DNA from 2 places in the Peribacillus phoenicis genome. Region 2 is predicted to be linked to the other one. Evidence: a T-box and tRNA genes for the amino acid it is inferred to sense, from the RefSeq annotation. Region 2 holds a T-box; the other holds one or more tRNA genes.
The links. The T-box of region 2 lies ahead of glyQ (glycine--tRNA ligase subunit alpha). A T-box ahead of a tRNA ligase gene usually reads a tRNA of that ligase, here a tRNA-Gly.
Positions count from the first base shown of each region.

Region 1: it encodes a tRNA-Gly, which carries the amino acid that the T-box ahead of glyQ (glycine--tRNA ligase subunit alpha) is inferred to sense. The anticodon was not compared.

Region 1 is NZ_JBDFMF010000001.1:4,220,018-4,232,098, reverse strand. Features, by position in the region: gene mgtE (magnesium transporter) at 1-59, shown strand, start outside; gene ABC374_RS20755 (NADP-dependent oxidoreductase) at 458-1,486, shown strand; gene ABC374_RS20750 (YbjN domain-containing protein) at 1,958-2,371, shown strand; tRNA gene ABC374_RS20745 (tRNA-Gly) at 2,564-2,637, shown strand; gene ABC374_RS20740 (B3/B4 domain-containing protein) at 3,487-4,155, opposite strand; gene queG (tRNA epoxyqueuosine(34) reductase QueG) at 4,262-5,401, shown strand; gene ABC374_RS20730 (amidase domain-containing protein) at 5,600-6,457, shown strand; gene trmL (tRNA (uridine(34)/cytosine(34)/5-carboxymethylaminomethyluridine(34)-2'-O)-methyltransferase TrmL) at 6,525-7,013, shown strand; gene nfsA (oxygen-insensitive NADPH nitroreductase) at 7,085-7,834, shown strand; gene ABC374_RS20715 (ABC transporter ATP-binding protein) at 8,125-8,973, shown strand; gene ABC374_RS20710 (iron-hydroxamate ABC transporter substrate-binding protein) at 8,924-9,844, shown strand; gene ABC374_RS20705 (FecCD family ABC transporter permease) at 9,911-10,921, shown strand; gene ABC374_RS20700 (FecCD family ABC transporter permease) at 10,918-11,925, shown strand; gene ABC374_RS20695 (response regulator) at 12,006-12,081, opposite strand, start outside.
Region 2 is NZ_JBDFMF010000001.1:3,341,048-3,353,128, forward strand. Features, by position in the region: gene glyS (glycine--tRNA ligase subunit beta) at 1-1,056, opposite strand, end outside; gene glyQ (glycine--tRNA ligase subunit alpha) at 1,043-1,939, opposite strand; T-box leader at 2,037-2,213, opposite strand; gene recO (DNA repair protein RecO) at 2,272-3,024, opposite strand; gene ABC374_RS16380 (YqzL family protein) at 3,058-3,201, opposite strand; gene era (GTPase Era) at 3,301-4,230, opposite strand; gene ABC374_RS16390 (cytidine deaminase) at 4,223-4,621, opposite strand; gene ABC374_RS16395 (diacylglycerol kinase family protein) at 4,661-5,038, opposite strand; gene ybeY (rRNA maturation RNase YbeY) at 5,016-5,492, opposite strand; gene ABC374_RS16405 (HD family phosphohydrolase) at 5,489-7,663, opposite strand; gene ABC374_RS16410 (PhoH family protein) at 7,854-8,816, opposite strand; gene yqfD (sporulation protein YqfD) at 8,820-10,007, opposite strand; gene yqfC (sporulation protein YqfC) at 10,023-10,307, opposite strand; gene ABC374_RS16425 (hypothetical protein) at 10,433-10,927, opposite strand; gene floA (flotillin-like protein FloA) at 10,950-11,939, opposite strand; gene ABC374_RS16435 (NfeD family protein) at 11,990-12,081, opposite strand, start outside.

The DNA.
Region 1 (12,081 bases), 880 kb from region 2:
TACTCTCGTTACTTATTTACTTTGGAATTGCCACGATATTTATTTCAAAATTGATGTAGACTATCCATTAAACCAAGTTCACATATGTTTGCAAAGTTTTTTCAAGGGCGAACATAGTCTTAATGATTGCAGTACAAACTGTCCAGGCTGATGTTTTAATTCGGGAAAGTGCGGAGCTTGATCATCTGCCTAGCACACGATAAAAATAGAGTATTTCAAGCTGCTGCCTTTTCTCGGTATCCAATCGGGGAAAGGCCGTTAAATTTTTCTCGGGAGTGAATCGTATATTGAAATGAAAACATGGGACATAATAGGCTGTAGCAAGTTTGGGGTTTTCAGGAAAGGCTACATCAAGAGTGTTATGGAAGCAATAGCCAATCATATTCTTTGACCTATGAACTTCATCAGTGATACGCTTCTTTTCGAAATTACGTATTCAAACCAAGGAGGAACAATGATGACACAAACTAAACAACAAATAATCACCCTGGCAAACCGTCCAAAAGGTATGCCTTCGAAAGGGGATTTCAACTTTGTTGAGATTGAAGTTCCCACACCAAAGGATAATGAGATTTTAGTACGTACACTATATTTATCTGTCGATCCATACATGCGTGGCAGAATGCAAGATACCAAATCATATATTGCTCCATTTGAATTGAATAAGGTCATCACGGGCGGCGTTGTTGCTGAAGTTGTTGAGTCCAAATCGAATTCCTTCAAACAAGGGGATGTCGTTGTTGGGAACATCGACTGGGCAGAATACACAGTTGTCACCGAAAAGGAAATCCGCGTGATTGATCCCAAGGTGGCTCCGGTCACAACTCATTTAGGGATTCTTGGAATGACTGGTTTAACTGCTTACTTTGGTTTGCTTGATATTGGAAAACCTCAAGAAGGTGAAACGGTAGTCGTTTCAGGAGCGGCTGGAGCAGTTGGTTCAGTAGTCGGACAAATTGCTAAGATTAAAGGTGCGAAGGTTGTTGGCATCGCTGGTTCAGATGAAAAACTTGAGTATTTAACGAAAGAACTAGGATTTGATGGAGCCGTAAACTATAAAAGTGATAGTTTTGCTACAGATTTAGCTAATGCTGTTCCCGATGGAGTCGATGTTTATTTCGATAATGTGGGCGGCGAGGTGTCCGATGCTGTTTTCACACTTTTGAATGCGAATGCCCGAATACCATTATGCGGAGCGATTTCCTCGTATAACGCAGAAGGAAAAGATCTAGGACCGCGTCTGCAATCGGCGATGATCAAAACGAGTGCACTAATGAAAGGTTTCACAGTTGGAAATTATGCCTCTAGATTCCAAGAAGGTGCTACGGATTTAGGTAAGTGGCTTCAAGAAGGAAAGCTGAAGTATGAAGAAACGATTATTGAAGGGTTCGAAAACACTCCTGATGCATTTTTAGGTTTGTTTAAAGGAACGAACCTCGGTAAACAGCTTGTAAAAGTTGCGGAACCTGAATTCGCTCAACTATAAGTTTTATGAAATAAAGCTGAGGAAGGTCCTTTTTTGTGATTTTTAAGCAGCTTATGACAAAAGCGGCCTTTTTTCGATTTTTTCAATCGGGGAAAGGCCGTTTTCCTTTCAAGTTAAAATATGATCCTTCATTACCTTTAGTGGTATCTTTTGATTCATATGAAGGATATTAATTATTAGAAGTCACTTCATCAGACATAGCCTTCACTGCGAGAAGTGCCTGAAATTGAAGGATGCTCAAAAATCTGCCAGGAAATTTTGGACCTTCAAGAAGCGCTTCAGTTTTGCGGAGAAGCAACTGGCTAATCAATCTATTAATCCTCATATGGGAGTTCATTTTTGAATCCCTTTCTTTAAATGAGTGATTCTTCGTCCCTATTAATAGGGTGAAATTGGAAGGTTTATAGAAAAGTCTGTAAAAATGCCAGTTTTCATTATAAAATGTAATTACAAAGAGAAAGGTGATGAACCATGTCAAACGTTGCTAAATTTCGTGATTTTTTAACTAGTGAGAAAATCTATATGAATGAGTTGAATGAAGATGGCACCACCTTTTTTAGGGCTGAGCAAAAGTTAAAGGACGGGTGGAAGGTCCTTTTAGTATTTGCTTTCAATCAAGATGAAAATGTGGCGGACTTATTTTGCTTTAATGTCGCCGAGTTGAAGAATCCTGAAAAGAAACAGGATGTACATACACTGTTGAATGAATATAATGCTAATTTTAGGTATTCCAAGCTGTATGAGGAAAATGGGACCATTTCCATTCGGTATTCATACTCCATTGAGGGGGATATCGTACCGGATCTGGCGTTCAGGAAGTTAATCATGCTGCTTGAAACGGCACAGCAGGTTTATCCGCGGTTAATGGAAGTCATTTGGTTCTAATTCATCATATATAGGATGTAAAAGTTCTCTGAATCAGGGGACTTTTTAACATTTTTACTAGAGTGAATGAATATATTAACGTTACAATACGGTAATTATTAATTTTTTTTAAAAGAACTATTGCATTTTTTCACATTAAACTATATAATTAATTTTGTTGATTGGTAATTCGACAAACTTCTACAAGAATATGCGGGTGTAGTTTAGTGGTAAAACCTCAGCCTTCCAAGCTGATGATGAGGGTTCGATTCCCTTCACCCGCTCCAATACATACTCATAACGTAGGGTTTCGTTACCTGGAGAACGAAGCTTTGCGTTTTAATATTATTACAAGAATTCTACTGTTTACAGTGGGATTTTTTTATTGTCCAAATTGCCTGCATTTTATCGAAGCAGTGTTACCGTATGTCATACCGCAACAAAAACCAGAGTTTTTTTATTTTTCGACTATCCACTATTCGGAAGAGTGGGAATTCGATGCAGCACAAACTTGTTCAATGTGATTAACTACGTTAGTAGAATCAGTTTGACTAAGCGTGTGCTTTTTTGTCCAAAATGACAAGCTGTGTAGTCGAAGTCTGTTAGAGCGGGGCGTGCCAGGCTATGTAACCATTGATATGGTTGCAGTTTACCGGCAAAAAAGGGATTGGGAGTCGAATAGTGAGGTGTAGGTTGAAACAAAATTGCTCTGCTGAAATCACCTGAAAAGTTTTTTTGAAAAAAATTGTATGAAATCTCGCTCTTCATGTTTTTTTACTGTAATCCTTAAAGGATGGAAGAAATTTGCGACACTCCTGCCGAGTAACTGGCTAGCCGAGACCCCGGAGACGTTTACGTCGAGGAGGCTTGGCAGACAGTCGGCGGAAAGGGAGCGGATTTCTGGAATCGACTGAAATGTAATTTAAGAAAAAACCGTAGGCTGGACACACCTGAACAAAGTTTAAGACGAGGTGATCCATTATGCTCTTAAATTCCAGTGATCTTTAATGCCTTTTTTCAGGGTATGGATCGATCGGTTGAATAAAAGGATACTAGCGGACTGGTTTTATTAAGTGGAACAATAATGAAAAGACCCCTTCCGATTGTGGAAAGGGTTTATTTCCGTTCAATTTTAATTATCCTTCTACAATCGAGTAAGTCCCTTCACCACCGTGGATTTCAAGGAACATGTCCATCAGGGATTTCGTTAGCTGATCTGCTTCCGTGATTGGAGTATTGGGCTGTAAATAAATGATTTGGATGGCTTTTTTCGTTTCTTCGGTGACTTTCGTGCGTTCTGAATCAACGTAAGGACTTCCGAATGTGCCCACATCATCGGCTGATGTAATCATATTTTCCATGGAATTCAAGCGGCCGTTCAAACCTTCATAACCATCTGACGCCTCGCCGATCTTAATCGAGATGTCCCCTGATAATTTTTCCGCATCATAAATGCCGATCGGAACTTCATATAACAGCGAGAAGAAGTTATTTAAATCGATGGCTGAATGGATGGGTGTCAAGTAATTCTGTTTTTTTACGCGGCGGTAAAGGGCTTCCACGGAGGGGCGATACCGTGACGGATTTGTTCCTGTAACCTTGAAAATCTCCCGCCACACTTTAATGCCGGAAAAGTCGGTCAATTCCTTTTCTTCAAGGTCGAAGAAAAGAGCTTCCTGAAATAGTTGAAGTCTTCCTTTCACCATTTGCGGGGAGGGACCTACTTCGATGTTTTCATATGTAATGATCCCAACTTTGAATTGAGGGATTTTACTGCTAAGATTAGCTGATATGGTAATTTCCAACCGTTTCACCTCCAAAAATGATTGCAATTAGTTTATCATAGATAGCAATGGTTTGAAAAAGATTCAAGCTTTCAATGGGAATACTGAATGAACGTAGGTGATTAATATGGATATGAACACATTCAAGCAAGAAGTGATTTTATATAGTAAGGAAATCGGCATCGATAAAATCGGCTTTACATCGGCCACGGCCTTTACCGAATTGAAAGCTCGGTTGATACGTCAACAGGAGCTGGATTATCAGTCAGGGTTTGAAGAAGCCGATATAGAAAAAAGGGTAAGGCCTGATTTGATATTCGATAAACCGCAATCCATCATTTCGATTGCGCTTGCTTATCCTTCGAAATTGAAGGATGCTCCGCAAAGTACAAAAAGTGAGCGCCGGGGGATCTTTTGCCGGGCGTCATGGGGAACGGATTATCATACCGTTCTTCGTAATAAATTGCAGTTACTTGAGGATTTCATTAAAGATAAAATGCCAGGAGCAATGATGAAGTCCATGGTTGATACGGGCGAATTATCAGATAGGGCAGTGGCTGAGCGTGCAGGTATTGGCTGGAGTGCAAAAAACAGTATGATCATCACACCGGAATTCGGGTCATATGTATACTTGGGAGACATGATAACCAACCTGCCATTTGAACCGGATCAACCGATGGAAGATCAATGCGGGACATGCAATAAATGTGTCGATGTTTGCCCGACTGGAGCGCTCGTTCAGGGTGGGCAGCTAAATTCCAAGCGTTGCATTGCGTTCTTAACGCAGACAAAAGGTTTCCTTCCGGATGAGTTCAGGACGAAAATAGGCAATCGTTTGTATGGATGTGATACATGCCAGACCGTTTGTCCGAAAAACAAAGGAATGGATTTTCATTTTCATGAAGAGATGCATCCCGACCCGGAGCTGGCGAAACCGCTGTTAAAACCCCTGCTTACGATTTCAAATCGGGACTTCAAAGAGACATACGGCCATGTATCTGGCTCTTGGCGCGGTAAAAAACCAATCCAACGAAATGCCATTTTAGCATTGGCCCATTTCAAAGATGAAACGGCATTGCCTCAATTGATACAGGTCATGAAGGATGATCCGCGGCCTGTCATCAGGGGGACGGCGGCCTGGGCAGTTGGGAAAATTGGCCGGGCGCAGGCTGTTTCCGCATTGGAAGAAGCACGAATGAAGGAAAAGGATGAAGAGGTATTGGCGGAAATTGAGAAAGGACTGCAGTTTACCTTGGAAACAAAATAATATTTAAAATGCAGCCGCCCGGTAAATATTACGGGGCGGCTTTTTTTGGCTTAAAATATTCCGTTACCTTCAAGGAAACCTTTTTAAAAGTATCATTATATTTATAAAGTTGAAACTCCCACATTTTATGAAATTGTGTTTTTGTCCATGCCCTCATACATACACATTAGCATAGATGGTAAGAAGGAGGGCATGAACTTGAGGGAACAATTGCAACGCCTTTTACAAGAAAGGGTGGAGTTTTATACTTCCGATGAACTGGAAAGGGGTGAAAGGAAGTTACATTTGAAGAAGGAAATGATGAGGAACCGTGCTGCGGAAATTGTTCGGGTGAATGCGGCAGGCAAGGTACATTCAAAGAGAAAGGAAGATGATGATACAGTTCTGACATATCACGTGCACCTGCAATATTTATTGAAACAGGAGGATTCATTTTATATAGAAGAAGAAATGGAAGAAAGGGAGGCCCGGTTTCGAAATGGGTATATAGTGGATGAACGTGAGCTGTTTCCCAGCTTTGAAACCGAAGAGGCACCGCCAAAATGTGATCTAGGCGCAGATCGTCTCGCATATAAGTATGATCGAATGAAGGCCGTCCAATATGCCGAGCGTTGGTGGAACGAATTTAATCCAGCTTATTATAAATTCACTGATGATTGTACGAATTACATTTCACAATGTTTACATGCGGGAGGAATACCGATGTGGGGGGCGCCAAACAAAAGTAAGGGCTGGTGGATAAGAGGGAAAAGCTGGAGTTATACATGGACGACGGCCCATTCTTTATACCATCTGCTTAAAGCCGGGAATGCCATCAGGACAAAGCAGGTCGGGTCGGCCAAGGAATTGAATTTGGGTGATATCCTCTGCATAGATTTCGAAGGGGACGGAAGGTTTGATCATAATTTGATCGTAACGGCGAAGGATCAGGACGGGATGCCGCTAGTGAATGCACATACGATGAACAGCCGTCACCGGTATTGGACATATGAGGATTCAACCAGATACACACCGAACATCGTTTATAAGTTCTTTGTGATTTTGGATGGAGGGTGATTGGTTTTTAGTCTTTTTTGTTTAATGCTATAATTAAGGTGAAGTTCAAACTAGAGGTGAAAATGAAGTGTCAATACATGTAGTTTTATATCAACCACAGATTCCAGCAAATACAGGAAATATCGCAAGAACGTGTGCAGGGACGGATACGTCTTTACATCTCATTCGCCCGCTCGGCTTCTCGACGGATGACAAACAGCTCAAACGGGCCGGGCTCGATTACTGGGAGAATGTAAAGATCCATTATTATGATTCGTTAGAAGAGTTTTATGAAAGAAATGCCGGCGGTGAATTTTATTACTTGACGAAATTCGGAGAGCAGCCACATTCCAGCTTCGATTACAGTGATCAAGACAGTGAGATATACTTCATTTTTGGCCGTGAAACGACGGGTCTCCCGAAAGAGGTGATCCAAGAAAATATGGATCGGTGCCTGCGGATTCCAATGACGGATAAAGTACGTTCACTTAATCTGTCGAACACGGCTGCCATCTTGGTTTATGAAGCACTTAGACAGCAAAATTACCGTGAATTGGATTTGAAAACAAAAGATTGAGTTTCATCAATACTGTCATCGGGGGTATTTCAGCCCCGATGATGGATACATATTCTTTAGGGGTGGGAGCATTGAATAACATTATTGAGAAAATTTTAGATCACCGTTCCATACGTTCTTTTGAGGACAAGTTGTTGTCTGAGGAGCAAATCAATACGATTGTGGAATGTGCCCAAGCGGCATCGACTTCTAGTTATATTCAAGCGTATTCAATCATAGGGGTAACCGATCCGGAAAAGAAAGCCAAGCTTGCTGAACTTGCCGGACCACAAGCATATGTAGAGAAGAATGGACATCTATTCGTCTTTTGCGCCGACTTATATCGTCAGGATATGGTTTCCGAAATGGAAAACACTGACCTGTCCGAATCAATTGAAAGTACGGAGAAATTCATGGTTGCCTGTATTGACGCTGCTCTTGCGGCTCAAAATGCGGCATTGGCAGCAGAATCGATGGATCTTGGCATTTGCTATATAGGCGGGATCCGCAATAATCTCCCAGAAGTGTCAGCGATATTGAATATACCGCATCGCGTTATACCATTATTCGCTCTAGTGGTCGGATATCCGAAAAACCGTTCGGATAAAAAGCCGCGTTTACCGCTGTCCAATATCTATCATGAAAATGGATATCAGGAGGATAAGCAAGAGTTCATCGGACAACTTGAAGAGTATAATGAAACGATTTCCAGTTATTACGAGCGTCGGACTGAAGGTAAACGAAAAGACACCTGGACCGAGCAAATGGCTGGAATGCTTGGAAGGAAAAGCAGGTTGTACATGAAAGATTATGTTGAGAAGCAAGGATTTAAGAAACATTGATTGATGAAAATGGCTTATTGCCCTTCCCATAAGGGACATCTTCCAAAGTCCTGAGTATGGACCTAGCAGTAAAGATCCCGGAAGCATTTCCGGGATCTTTACTGTGTTCATTTGTCAGTCGATAATACGGATCGGCCCAAAAAATCCTGTCAGAATTTCTTCTTATATGCCCATGAAATTACCATTGACAATATATTTAGATAGAATTATAGTAATTAAGTAGTGGATAATGATAATCATTTTCATTTGAGTTTTTACTTACCTATTTTTCAGTAAATGGAGGTTAAAAAATGGTTCGCCTATATACAGAGGATTTGAATATTGGCTATGGTGAACGTTTAATTGTAAAAGATCTCAGTGTGGAAATTCCAGATAAAAAAATCACGACGATCATCGGTTCAAATGGATGTGGGAAATCGACACTTTTGAAAGCGATCACCAGAATCATTTCAAACCAATCAGGTACGGTTGTTTTAGATGGGGTGAATATTTCAAAAGAAAGCACTAAGATCCTTGCAAGAAAAATGGCCATACTTCCGCAGACACCCGAGAGTGCAAGCGGTTTGACGGTTGGGGAGCTCGTATCATATGGGCGCTTTCCCTATCAAAAAGGTTTTGGGCGCCTGACCCAAAAAGACTATGATGTGATTGATTGGGCACTTGAAGTGACCGGCACGAAAGACTTCAAGTTCCGTCCGGTGGATGCTCTATCAGGAGGTCAGCGCCAGCGTGTTTGGATTGCGATGGCCCTTGCCCAGGAAACGGAAATCATCTTCCTTGATGAGCCGACCACCTATTTGGATATGGCGCATCAGCTGGAGGTTCTAGAATTATTACAAAGGCTGAATGAAGAACAGGGACGTACAATTGTCATGGTTCTTCATGATTTAAACCAAGCTGCTCGCTTTGCCGACTATATCATTGCCTTAAAGGACGGGGAAATAGTTAAAGCGGGAGATTGTGAAGAAGTCATCACTCATGAAGTGCTTAAGGAAGTATTCCATATTGATGCGGTAATCGGACGAGATCAACGAACGAACAAACCAATGTGCAGCACATACAATTTACTAAAAGGAGATTTGACAACAAATGAAAAAGATAATGATCCCGTTTATACTGCTGTTAGTGTTAATTATTAGTGCTTGTGGTAACGAGTCAGCCGAAAAAGAAAAAAGCTCGGCTTCCAAAAAGGAAAAATCAGGTACCATCACATATCAATCTGAAAATGGTCCTGTTGAAGTTCCGGCAGATCCTCAGCGTGTTCTAGTACTATCTACTTTCGCAGGTAACGTAATGGCTTTGGATGTTAACCTTGTAGGTGTCGATTCATGGTCTAAAATGAACCCGAACTTTAAGGAATTAAAAGATGTCGAAGAAGTGACGGACGAAGACCTGGAAAAGATTATCGAGTTGGATCCGGATTTAATCATTGGTTTATCAACGATTAAAAATGTTGATAAATTAAGTGAAATTGCTCCAACCGTAACGTATACATACGGAAAAGTGGACTATTTAACACAGCACGTAGAAATTGGCAAGCTTTTGAATAAAGAAAAAGAAGCCCAAGCTTGGGTGGATGATTTCAAAAAACGGGCAAAAACAACCGGTGAAGACATTAAAGCCAAAATCGGTGAAGATACAACCGTTTCCGTATTCGAAAAGTTTGACAAACAGTTCTATGTATTTGGCGATAATTGGGGTCGTGGAACGGAAATCCTTTATCAAGAAATGAAGTTGGCCATGCCTGAAAAAGTAAAAGAAGCTGCGTTGAAAGATGGTTACTTTGCTTTATCTTTAGAAGTTCTGGCAGACTATGCTGGTGATTATGTGATTTTGAGTAATAATAAAGACGAGGACAATTCATTCCAACAAACTGATACGTATAAAAACATTCCTGCTGTTAAAAACAATAAACTATTTGAAGTGAATGCGAAAGAATTCTACTTCAATGATCCAATAACATTAGATTACCAGTTAGACTTCTTTTCCAAAAGTTTTCTTGGAAAATAATACAGCGAGGGAGAGGGATTCCAATTCCTCTCCTTTTATTCTATAAAAAAGAGATGAGAGAGACAGATGACTAATGAAAATCAACGTTTCATCCCATTTATATATAAACTGATCATAGGGATTGCTGTATTCATAGGCATGTTCATTATTTCAATGGCATTTGGTGCGGCGGATGTTACTGTAAAAGATGTCTGGCAAGCACTGACATCAAATGCTGCCGGTGAAAAGCTTTCAATTATCCGGGAAATCCGTTTCCCGCGTGAAGTGGGGGCAATCTTCGTGGGTGCAGCGCTTGCCGTTTCTGGTGCCATCATGCAGGGAATGACCAGGAATCCACTTGCCGATCCGGGGTTGCTTGGATTGACGGCAGGAGCCAATGCAGGTCTCGCCATCACTTTGGCATTTATTCCAAATGCTAATAACTTAGGAATCATGATTGCGTGTTTTATAGGTTCCGCTGTCGGGGCAACCATGGTTTTCGGAATCGGTGCGGTCAAAAAGGGAGGATTTTCTCCTATACGGATCGTATTGGCTGGTGCTGCAGTCTCTGCATTCCTATTTGCCGTTTCGCAAGGGGTTGGCATTTACTTCAAGGTATCAAAAGATGTATCGATGTGGACAGCTGGCGGGAATATCGGAACTTCATGGGAGCAGCTTCGCGTAATCGTCCCGTTCATTTTAATAGGCATCCTGATCTCCCTTATCTTTTCCAGACAGCTCACCATACTTAGCTTAAGTGAAGAAGTGGCGGTTGGCTTAGGGCAAAAGACAACACAAATAAAGGCGGTTCTTTTCGTAGTCATCATTCTCCTGGCAGGCGCAGCCGTTGCGCTTGTTGGAAATATGGTGTTCATCGGGTTAATGGTCCCCCATATCGTTCGGGCTATCGTGGGTACGGATTATCGATTCATCCTCCCTATGTCTGCTATTTTGGGAGCCACTTTCATGCTGCTTGCCGATACGATCGGGCGTACCGTCAATTCTCCATATGAAACACCTGTGGTAGCGGTTGTTGCGATGATAGGTTTACCTTTCTTCCTCCTAATCGTGCGTAAAGGAGGTAAAGCATTTTCATGATCCAGTCAGCTTTAGTCAAAAAACAGCGTTGGATAATAGGGGCATTAACTGCACTCATTATCATTACGATCATTATAGGGACGTGTTCGGGATATTCCAATCTTTCTTTAGGGCGACTGTTTCCAACGCTCTTCGGGCAAGGAACGTTTAAAGAGGAATTCATATTATTTTCCGTCCGCTTACCGCGAATCATCATCACCCTTTTAGCAGGCATGGCCCTTGCACTGTCGGGAGCCATTCTACAAGGTATCACACGTAATGATTTAGCCGATCCCGGAATCATCGGGATCAACTCAGGAGCAGGTGTTGCCATTGCGGTTTTCTTTCTGTTTTTCCCGCTTGACGCTGGTTCGTTTGTTTATATGGTTCCGCTTGTCGGTTTTATCGGCGCGTTACTGACGGCCTGTTTAATATATATCCTCTCATACAAGAGAAAGAGTGGCCTTGAACCCGTTCGGTTAGTGTTGATTGGCGTAGGTTTTTCAATGGCGCTTTCAGGCCTGATGATTGTCCTCATTTCGTCAGCGGAACGAGCGAAGGTCGATTTCATCGCCAAATGGTTGGCGGGAAATATATGGGGCACGGACTGGCCTTTCATATGGGCAATCATTCCATGGTTAATCATCCTCATTCCATTCACTTTATATAAAGCAAATCGTTTGAATCTGCTTGGTTTAAGTGAACCGGTCGCAATTGGGGTCGGTGTATCGATTGAAAAGGAGCGGATCGTACTGCTGATCACGGCTGTAGCATTGGCAGCGGCTGCCGTTTCTGTTACAGGCGGAATTGCATTCATTGGACTTATGTCCCCGCATATAGCAAAATCCTTGGTAGGACCACGAAATCAACTATTCATTCCGGTTGCCATTTTAATCGGTGGATGGCTATTGCTGCTTGCCGATACGATAGGCCGTAATATAATTGAACCCGAGGGGATTCCTGCAGGTATAATGGTCGCATTGATCGGTGCTCCTTATTTCATGTATTTATTGTTGAAAAAATAAGAACTTGCTAAAATCCCCTGAAATCTTCAGGGGATTTTATGTTTTTTGAGTGCTTCCGCCGTTTTTTGTTTTAATAGGGGTTATCTATATCTAATCATTTCATCAGGATTCAATCGTTTCGCTTCGAAATAAAATACTTGAATAAACTTTTTTGTA
Region 2 (12,081 bases):
ATGATAAACGATGCTGTCAAGCTTTTTCAAAGCATCCGAAATCTCTTTTTTCTGATCTTCTTTATAGAAGAATGCTGCATCCGATAGGCGGGCACGCAATACTTTTTCATTACCTTTAGAAACCTTATCCAAATGGCGGTCATCGCCGTTACGCACGGTTACAAAGTGAGCAAGCAGTTTCCCGTCCTGATCTTTAACAGGGAAATAACGCTGATGTTCCTTCATCGATGTGATAAGCACCTCAGCTGGAAGCTCAAGGAATTCTTCTTCAAAATTACCAAATAACACCGTTGGATACTCTACCAAATTATTGACTTCTTCAAGCAGATCTTCATCGACTGGGATGATCCAGCCTTTCTCCTGCTCAAGCTCTTTAATCTGATCCAATATAACTTGCCGGCGTTTATCTGGATCCGCCATAACAAATTGTTCTTTTAACGTATCTTCGTACAGTTCCGGCAGTTCGATGCTAGCACTATCGCCCAAGAAACGGTGTCCTTTTGTTTCACGGCCCGTTTCCACATCAGCAATGCTGAATGGCACAATGTCATTGCCGAATAAGGCAATCAGCCATTTAATCGGACGAACGAAGCGGAGCTCCTGATTGGCCCAACGCATATTTTTCGGGAACGTCATGCCGCTGATGATTTCAGCAAGCTCAGATAAAAGCTGAACGGTCTGCTGTCCTTTTATGAATTTATTCACATGGACATATTCCACACCCTTGAGTTCTTTAAAATAAATGTCCTCTGAAGTCATGCCTTGACCCCTGACGAAGCCCAATGCGGCTTTAGACCAGTTGCCTTCACTGTCCAAAGCGATTTTCTTAGCCGGGCCTTTTGCTTCTTCTTCGATATCCTTTTGGGATTCTTCCACGCCTTTCACCAGTACAGCCAAACGTCTTGGTGTGGAAAAAGCTTCAACCGTTCCGAATTCAATCGCTTTTTCCTTTAGCCATTGCTGCACCTTATCTGACAACTGCTTCATTGATGCTGTCACAAAACGGGCAGGCAGCTCTTCCAATCCAATCTCCAATAACAAATCACGCTTGCTCATTTGTATTCTCCCCTTTCACTTTCAGAATCGGGAAGCCTAATTTTTCCCGCTCTTCATAGAAGGTTTTGGCAACCTTGCGCGCTAGGTTACGGCACCGGGCAATATAACCCGTTCTTTCCGTCACCGAGATGGCACCTTTGGCATCCAAAAGGTTAAATGTATGTGAACATTTCAAAACATAATCATATGCGGGATGTACAAGTCCTTCTTCCATTTGCCGATGCGCTTCCTTTTCATACATCGTGAAAAGCTGAAACAGCATATCAAGGTCGGAGGTTTCGAACGTATATTTCGAATGTTCGTATTCCGGCTGTCCAAAAATATCCCGAACTGTGAATCCATCTGTCCATTCCAGGTCAAATACGTTTTCCTTATCTTGAATGTATGAGGCGAGACGTTCGATCCCGTATGTAATTTCCACGGAAACCGGCTTGCACTCAAGGCCGCCCACTTGTTGGAAATATGTAAATTGCGTGATTTCCATTCCATCAAGCCACACTTCCCAACCGAGACCAGCACACCCTAGTGATGGATTTTCCCAGTTGTCCTCCACAAAGCGAATATCATGCTCAAGCGGATTTATCCCTAAAGCGCGTAAAGAATCCAAATATAACTCTTGGATATTGTCAGGCGACGGCTTCATGATCACTTGGAACTGATGGTGCTGATACAGACGGTTAGGGTTCTCACCATAACGACCGTCAGCAGGACGGCGTGAAGGCTCCACGTAAGCAACGCTCCAAGGCTCCGGTCCAATGGCTCTCAGGAACGTGTATGGGCTCATCGTTCCTGCCCCTTTCTCGACATCATAAGCATTCATTAATATGCAGCCTTGTTCAGACCAATGCTTTTGTAACGTTAAAATCATATTTTGAATATTCATCGTACACCTCCAAGTTATTTAAAACGGCTCTTTTTAAAATCAGGTCGGAACCCATCACATTTTGGCAAACAAAAAACTCCCGTCCCTATGCGAAATGCATAGGGACGAGAGTATACCCGCGGTTCCACCCTAATTGCCGTTTATAAAACGGCCTCTTTTCAAAGCAACATGCTCCGGAAACGCCCTTCCCTGTAAATCCATATCCCGGCTTCCACCGTCCCGGGTTCGCTTTTTATGGAGAATGACAGATACTCTTTTCCATCAACGCAATCTTCTTATTTTGATGATTAGAATTTTATACAAACTAGCATGGAATGTCAATAGGTCAGATCTTAAAACATATCTTTCATCGTATCAATCTGTTTCAGGAACTTTTTTGATTTCAAGTTCAGACCAGAATATTCCTCATAATAAGCATCGATGATCTTCCGCAGTTCTTTTTTCGTTTCAGGCTTGACGGAAATGTTTCCGAGCCTTGATAAATCGAAATAATAAAAGATCCGCAACAATTTGACGGCTGCAGGTGAAATTTTATAATGATAAGGGTCCTTCCCCAGGCAGCGGTGACAGATAAACCCCGCTTCCCGAAGCGAGAAGGAGAATTCCCCTTCCGTTTCACCACATACAGCACATTGATTCAGCACTGGGTTAATCCCATTGACGGGCAGCATCTTCATTTCAAAAATGAATTTCAATACCTCTGCGTCATATTCTTCGTTTATGTAATGCAAGGTTTGCGAAAGCAACTCATACAAATATGGATTCGGTTTCTTATCCTCGACGCTTTTATCAAGGAATTCAACAATATAAGAAGCATAAGCAGTGGCAAAAAGATCCTCCCTTATGAAACGGAGTGAATCGACCATTTCTCCTTGCTGAAGACTTCCGAGTCCGGTTGATGTAGTTACAAGAAAATACCCGGAGCAAAAAAGCTGTGTGACGGCAGAAAGCCTGCTGTTAGGTTTACTGGCTCCTCTAGCCATAACGCCAATTTTTCCTAGCTCACGGGTATATATAGTAATGATTTTGTTATTTTCTCCATATGCAGTTCGCCTTATGACAATGCCCTCACATTTTTGGAGCATACCAAGACACCACCCATGCTCGCCAAGGCTAACCTATGAAACAGGAAAATCAATTTCTGCTAGCTCATCATTTAATCCCAAGTGTCTTTCCTGTCTTTCGACTTCTATCTCCTTAAACAGCAAATAGGTGTCCACATTACCTGTTTCAGTGAATAATTCCCAGGTAAAATCCAACATATAAAGCCCACCTTTCATTTTTAACTAGCAATATGAATATCCGACCATATGATTAGCTTGACCGTTTTCCAAACTTTCATGATGCGTAAATTTTGTTAATTAATACTCGCTCTCATTGAAGCCATAATCGCGAAGCTGGCTTGCTTTATTACGCCAATCCTTCTGCACCTTCACCCACAGTTCAAGGAAAACTTTCGAGCCCAATAAGTTTTCGATATCCACCCTGGCACGGCTGCCGACTTCTTTAAGCATTTTCCCTTGCTTTCCAATGACAATGCCTTTTTGTGAATCACGTTCGACAACGATCGTCGCCATGACATTAATGGTGTCGCTGTTGTCCATCTTTTTAATTGAATCGATGACAACAGCCACCGAATGCGGAATTTCTTCCCGTGTCAGGTGTAGCACCTTCTCGCGGACCAATTCGGAAATGATAAAACGTTCCGGGTGGTCGGTCACTTGGTCAGCAGGATAAAACTGGGGACCTTCAGGCAGATGTTCCTTGATTTGCTCAAGCAGTGTATCAACGTTATTTCCTTCAAGCGCAGAAATCGGAACAACTGCCGCAAAAGGGTAAAGCTGTTGGTATTTTTCAATGATTGGAAGTAAATCATCCGGATGCATCGCATCGATTTTGTTTACAACCAGGAAAACAGGCGTCTTTACGGATTGAAGTTTTTCAATGATAAACTCATCACCGCGTCCGTATCCTTCAGTCGCATTGATCATGAAGAGAATCAAATCGACTTCCTTCAATGTATTCGTGGCCACTTTCATCATGAAATCACCAAGCTTATGCTTTGGTTTATGAATGCCGGGTGTATCGATGAAAATCATTTGTGAATCGTTTTGCGTAAGTACACCTTGGACCTTATTTCTTGTAGTTTGCGGTTTATCGCTCATAATGGCGATCTTTTGACCGATGACCCGATTCAGAAATGTACTCTTCCCAACATTAGGTCGTCCAATAATCGAAATGAAACCTGATTTGTAGTCTTTTACTTGTGTATCATTAAATAATTTATCCATTCAAATCCTCCGGTGAAAAAGCTCCTGGAAGCAATTCCTGTACTGTTAGTTCTTTTATATCCCCATTTAAGTTGGTCAAAACAACCGGCATATCCTTATCGCACAGCTCTGAAATAACCTGCCTGCATGCCCCGCATGGAGCAACGGGACCATCGGTATCTGCCACGACTGCAAGTTTAGCGAATTTTTTATCGTCATGGGCATAAGCGCTGAATAAAGCTGTCCTTTCTGCGCAATTACACATGCTGTATGCAGCATTTTCTATATTACAACCATGATAGACCTTTCCATCAGCGGTTAAAAGGGCTGCCCCCACCTTAAATTTGGAGTAAGGCACATAAGCTTTATCCCTTGCTTTTTTAGCTTCCTCAATCAATTCTTTTGTATTCAATTCACATCTTCCTTTCAAATTGAGTACCATTTCGGCAATCTACAGGCCAAACTTGGGCAAAAAGATAATCAATCCAACTATTATAGAAAATATAGCATATATGAATACAGCTCCGGCTGCAATATCTTTTGCCTGCTTGGCAAGCGGATGGATTTGATCCGTTACCAGGTCCACTACCCTTTCAATCGCTGAATTAACGAGCTCCAACGTAATCGTACCGGCTATGGCCGCCAAAATGAAAAGCCACTCCATCCCATTCAATGAGAAGTACCAACCAAAGAATACGACGATTGCCGTTAACGCGAAGTGAATCTTGATATTGCGTTCAGTCCGAACAGCCTCCAAAATTCCCTGACAGGCAAAAGAGAAACTTTTTAATAAAGGATACCTTTTTTTACCCTTCTCTTGAAAGTCCATATTCTTCCAAGATCTCCTTTTGTTTTGTGAACATCACTTTTTCATCTTTTTCATTCATGTGGTCAAATCCTAATAAATGAAGAAATCCATGCAGTGCCAAAAATCCAAGTTCCCGGTCAAATGAATGACCATATTCTTCAGCCTGTTCTTTCGTGCGTTCAATGGAAATGATGATATCCCCTAGCATGCGGGGCATTTCGGCCCCGACAATTTTCACTTCATCTTCTCCCATTTCTTCAAGCGCAAAAGAAATGACATCTGTAGCTGAATCTTTATGACGATATTCTTTATTGATTTCCCGAATCCTATCATTGTCAACAAATGTAACAGACAGCTCGGTGTCTTTTTCAATGTTTTCTTTTCTTGCCGCAAATTGCAGAATGCTTTCAACAAGGTGCTGAGCTTCCTCCGTTACTTCATTCGTTTCATCCATTAAATCGATAGCTAAAATCATTCTTTCACCTTCTGTCCTAATTTATCCGACTCCGGATATTCAATCCTGGAGTGGAAGATACCATTAAGCGATTCACATAAGGAATGCTTCACGATACTCAATTCTCTCATAGTAATGTCACATTCATCAAATTGACCATCAGAGATCCTGTCCTGAATGATGAAACTTACCAGTTCTTCAATCTTCTCCGGAGTTGGGTGCTTCATCGATCTCACTGCAGCTTCCACACTATCGGCTATGCCGATGACGGCTACTTCCTTCATTACTGCCCTCGGCCCGGGATAACGGTAGTCCGCTTCGAGTGTGGACTCATCTAGTTTTTTTGCCTTGTGGTAGAAAAATTTCAATAAAGTGGTCCCATGATGCTGCTCTGCAATATCCACAATCTCTTTCGGAAATTTGTTACTGCGAAGCATCTCCCCGCCGTCTACGGCGTGGGCAATGATGATATCCCTGCTCGTTTCCGGCTGCAGCCGATCATGCGGATTCTCTTCATTCATCTGATTTTCGATGAAGAAATGCGGCCGCTTCGTTTTACCGATATCATGATAATAACTGCCGACCCTTGCCAGCAATCCATTCGAGCCGATGGCTTCACAAGCCGATTCCGCCAAATTGGCCACCATCACGCTATGATGATATGTCCCCGGAGCCTCAATCAAGATCCTCCGAAGTAAAGGATGATTGGGATTCGCGAGCTCGATAAGCTTAATTGATGATAAGATCCCGAAACCAGCCTCGAAAAACGGCAACAGGCCCATAGTCAAAACGGCTGCACCCACTCCAGAACCCATCGCAGCAGCAGCATAATACAAGTACTCCATTCTAGTATAATGGCTGTCCATAATAAAGATGAGCGAAAAAACAAATGCCATATTGATTAAAGCCAATAGCAGCCCCGCTACCAGCACCTTTGATTTGAAATTGGGCCTCGATAGAATGATGATTGCCGTCAATCCCCCAAATATGATATAAAGCCCCATCGAGAAATCCAGATTTCCAGGTGTATCACCATTGAATATAATCGTACCATACGAACCTAACAATATGATCATTGCTACCGCTAGCTTATCATTCAATAAAATCTTGATGAGCATCGCCGCCATGGCACCCGGGAAAATGTATTCCAAGTTCGAGTTTTTCAGGTCTGCGAGAATGCTGACTGTTTTCATGGTAGCCATTGAAAGGATGAAGACAAGACTGAAAATCAATAACTGATTGTACTTGTTATCCTTTTTGGAAATGGAATAGTAGAAAAAGTAATAAAAAGCGGCAAAAGTCAGGAATATGAATAACAGCAGGCCGATATACGGGTAAATGGTAGACTCCGTATTTAAGAAGCCCGCCAGTTCAAGCTGCCTATATACATCCCTGTCCACTAATTGATTTTCTTCAACGATGATCTGACCTTGAAGGATCCTGATCGGCTCCACGCTTTCAACCGCTTTCCTACGCTGTTCCTCGGTTTTGTCCTTATCGAAAAATACATTCTGAATGATTGCCGTACGCGCAAGGGAAGTGGAGGCTTTTTTCATATCGCCGCTAATGCTCATATAACCCAATTCCTCTACAACCTTTTTCTTGGCATTTTCGACGTCACTTGCAGCGATTCGGGAGCTCATCACATTATTCACGGCTGTAATGGTTGAATCCTTCGCTATTTTCAACTCATCTTCATCCGCCTGCACTAATGCAAGGAAAACGGATTCCTCGATATTTTTATTCACTTCATCGGTCAATTTTTCTTTTAATATGGAAACTTTTTGAGCATCCGTCTTTACGGTCTCTTTTTTATCCTCCTTTTCCTCATCTTCTTTATGATTTTCATCGGGGTCCGTTTCTTGATTCACCTCTATCGCTGAATCGAAAATGGATGAAATCAGATCGACTTTATTTTTGGCATATTCTTTTTTTAAAGAATATACATCCGCCACCTGTTTTGAAATCTCTTCTTTTTCCTGTTCCGTCTTATAGGTATCTTCCACAGTCTTGGTTGAACGGATCGTTTGTTCTGCAGGCTTAAACAGCTCTACCTGGACCCTTTCAGGTTTAACATTGGAGAACATTAACACATAAGCAAACAAACCAAGTATGATGAACAATAACACTTGAAAAAAACGATGGACCAACAGCCCTTTTATTTGAGTGAAAAATTTCTGAATACGATTCAAGGAAGGTCCTCCTAATAAAAATGATGTTTATTATTCTAGATATGTAAAATCATAACAGTTTTTATGTGAATTTTCACCTTCGTATTAATAAATGTAAAGCTTCTTTCATTCCATATCCACTTTTTCACGATAAAGTTTGTCATTTAGACACATCACGAAAAATCCGCCGATTGAAATGGCGGATTTCTTCTTATGACTTCGCCTGCTCGTAAGCAGTAATGATTTTGGCGACAAGCGGATGTCTTACAACATCACTTTGTTCAAAATAAACAAAGGATAGACCTTTAACATTCTTCAAGATCTCTTCTACCCTGACAAGACCTGACTTCATGCCTTTTGGAAGGTCAATTTGGGTCCTATCTCCCGTAATGACCATTTTCGATCCGAAACCAAGCCTGGTCAAGAACATCTTCATTTGCGCTTCCGTCGTATTCTGGGCTTCATCCAATATGACAAAGGCATCTTCAAGCGTACGGCCCCTCATATAAGCCAGAGGAGCTATTTCGATCGTTCCGCGTTCTATCATCCTTTGTGTCTGTTCCATCCCTAGAAGGTCATGGAGAGCGTCATACAGCGGACGTAGATATGGATCTACCTTTTCCTTCAGATCACCAGGCAGAAAACCAAGGCTTTCCCCTGCTTCGACCGCAGGCCGTGTCAGGATGATCCGTTTAACATGTCCATTTTTCAACGCATTGATGGCCATCACTACAGCAAGATAGGTCTTCCCGGTTCCGGCAGGCCCAATTCCAAATACAAGGTCCTGTTTCTTTATTGCCTGGATATAGTATCTCTGCCCGATTGTTTTGACTTTAATGGATTTCCCCTTAGCCGTTTTTGCGATTTCCTCATCATATAATTCACCGAAATACTCCAATGTGCCTTTTCTTGCCAATTCAATTGCATAAAGCACATCTCTGGAACTGATTGCAATTCCTTTTCTGACCACTGTCAATAATGCCTTGAGGATTTCCTCCCCCATCGTTACCCGCTCGATATCACCGGCAACACTCACCGCTTCACCTCGGGTTATGACAGAAATGCCTAGCTCCTCTTCGAGCACTTTTACATTTGAATCTCCATTGCCCAATAAAGCGATCGCTTCATTAGGTGATTCTATTTCCAGCTTAATTACTTTCACATCATCTGCCATTCGTTAGTCTCCTTGAATGATTGGTTGTCCAATCGCTATATCTTCAATAACTTGGTAATGTATAGATAATTTAACTTTACCATTCTCCATGCTTTCGTGCAAAATTTTTTCTTCGACGATTTCATCTTCCTCGTCTAAATGCTTTTTCAATTCAGCTTTAGCCATTTTCCTGCCTTCCTCCACCGCTTCTTTCTCCGTATAACTTCGTACAATATCTTCCTTGCTCCTTAAGGTCACTTGTTTATAGGAAATGGGCAGTTCCCATTGAAGAAAGTGAAACGGCCTCATTGTCGTTTCTTTTTCCTGTTTTTCATATCCCGGATCCTTGAAACCCCATACCGGAAGGGAAAAGCCCCCCATTTTTAAAAAGTGCCTGCTCGTTTCATCTCCGTTAAAAACAGAAAACTTGGTTTTTAACGGAACTTCCACTTTCGCTTTATACCACGTTTTCCCTTTTATTACTCCCTGTGCGGATACAATTTCCTGTTTATCCTCTTTTCCAATAAATCCTGAAACAAGAAGCTGTCCCTTTCCTACATAATCATTCACATTAACAATAGATTGTCCTTTTTCAACGAACATATCAGTGATGATCGCTTTTTTAGAAGCTACCAAATTCTGTGGAGATGTCTTCTCGACCTCTTTAGGCTGCCGTTTTTCTACAACCCGAAAATGGTAAGTCGTTCCCTTCAGCTCTACCCCTACCCATGTCAATGCACCAATCCGGTCCGACAGCTTACGCTGAATCGTATCCACATCATCAACAAAGAATTGCACTTTACCGATTTTCACGCCCATCTTGTCCAATTCTTTCCGGATGGCATGCTCGGTTGCCGGTTTGGCATCTTGAACCTCGATGCCCCATACCATATTGGAAAGTACGAATATGCAAAGCAGGAAAGCGATCATCCCCGCTAAAAACCCGCTGTTTTTCATGACTCTCTTCAATAGGAAAGGGAAACCCTTTCCCTGCATGAACTTTACTTTACAATCGCTCTTTCTCATGACCTGACGGAGTTTTGGGATATCCCTGATATCCATATGGAAAATCAGGGATTCACTTCCGACACGCTTCACTTCCCAGATATGAAGCCCCCTTCTCGTCAGCATATTGATCAGCCGTTCTGCACCTTTGCCATAAGCCTTCACCTTTACATAGCCTGTATAATAGTTTGTCCATTGGTTTTTCATGGAGACCTCCCGGGATCATTCATTGATAAAATAAACCTTATCAATTTTGCCTTCGAGCATGATTTCTTCCGGCAAAATCGTCTTTATGACAAAGGCATTTCCCTTTATCAGCAACTGCCCATTTTTCAGCATCAATCGCACTTCGCTGTCTGTAAAAGCCAATAAGCCACGATGGTTTTCAATATAAATATGTAATTGTCCAATCATTGTAATTCGCGGCAGGTCCATCATGACATCTTGCGGAAGGTCCATTGTTTTGGTCATAAGCTGTTTCACTTTTTTTCCCCAATTGCGTGCCATAAAAAAGAACCCCCTTTCATCTCAATGTATGAAATGAAAGAGGGTTCTAGCACAAAATTATAAGGGAATGAAAGTCTATTTTTTCAGGCTTTTAATGACGGGCTTAAAAAAGCCCAGGCTCCGAATCACCTTCTGGATCTGTGAAGACTTCTCTTCGCCCTTGGCGGTCCCAGCACTTCTGACATGATGATGCCATCAATCAGCTGTTTTTTGCCAAAAGACGGTCCTTTGCGATAGACCGGACTGTTATTATCAGAAATCGTTGATGTAAGTTGATCCGCTTTCGCTTTTTGATATAAACGCTCTTGATCGTACCTCTGCTGAAGCCGTCTAAGCTCCGTAATCCTTTTGTTCGCTTCGTTCTTCGTCTCATCGATCACTTCAACAGCCTGTGCTGCCTGGTGTTCGACTTTCCTTACGGGAGGAGGTGCATGCTTTTGCTGCTGATTCCCTTGCGGCATTTCACCTTGAAGCTCCCGCATGACCTCCTGCCATTTCTTTTTCGGAGGGGTGTTAGGATCTTGAGTCTGCTTTTTCTTTCCTAACATGGACGTTAAAACACCGATCAAGACAATGATAAGGAATGGGTTCTCGAGAAAGAAATCAATAAAATCTCCCATTTAAAGACCTTCCTTCCCTGACCTAATTATTATTTTGGTTATTGTTGTTATCTTTTGGATTTTCGGATATTTTACTGATGGAATCGCGCATATCCGTATCAGCCGTGATATTTTGGATATTCATATAATCCATCACTCCAAGGTTTCCGCTTTTCAGTGCATCAGCCATGGCCAACGGAACTTCGGCTTCGGATTGAACAACCTTCGCTCTCATCTCCTGAACACGGGCAACCATTTCCTGTTCAAGTGCAACAGCCATCGCACGGCGTTCTTCGGCCTTCGCCTGGGCTATCTTCTTATCGGCTTCGGCTTGGTCAGTCTGTAATATGGCCCCGATATTTTTACCGATATCCACTTCAGCGATATCAATGGAAAGTATTTCGAATGCCGTTCCTGAATCCAACCCTTTTGATAAAACCGTTCTTGAAATCAAATCGGGATGTTCCAGTACATCCGTATGCATTTTCGAAGCACCGATCGTCGATACGATCCCTTCCCCTACACGGGCAATGATCGTCTCTTCACCGGCACCACCGACCAAGCGTTCAATATTGGCTCGGACCGTAATCCTTGCCTTCGCTTTCACTTCAATACCATTCATCGCCACACCAGAGATGAACGGCGTTTCAATCACTTTCGGGTTAACGCTCATTTGAACGGCTTCCAGTACATCACGGCCGGCAAGGTCAATAGCTGCACCCCGTTCGAAAGGTAACGTGATATTGGCTCGTTCTGCAGCAATTAATGCATTCACCACTCGATCGACATTACCGCCTGCTAGGTAATGGCTCTCCAATTGATTCGTTGAAACATTGATTCCAGCCTTATGGGCCTTGATAAGCGGGTTGACGACCCTGCTTGGTATAACACGGCGAAGCCTCATCCCAACTAATGTAAATATACTGATTTTGACTCCTGCCGCTAAAGCGGAAATCCATAGCATTACTGGTACGAATGTGAAAAATACTGCCAATACGATGATAGCAGCAATCACTGCCAGTACAATAAATATCGTTCCTGAAGTTATCACTTAATGATTCATCCTTCCTGTATCTTTTAATTTTAATTTGAATCCGGAATTTCCCGGACGACTACCCTTGATCCTTCAACTTTCACGATAACGATTGACGAACCTTTGGAAATAAAGCTTCCTT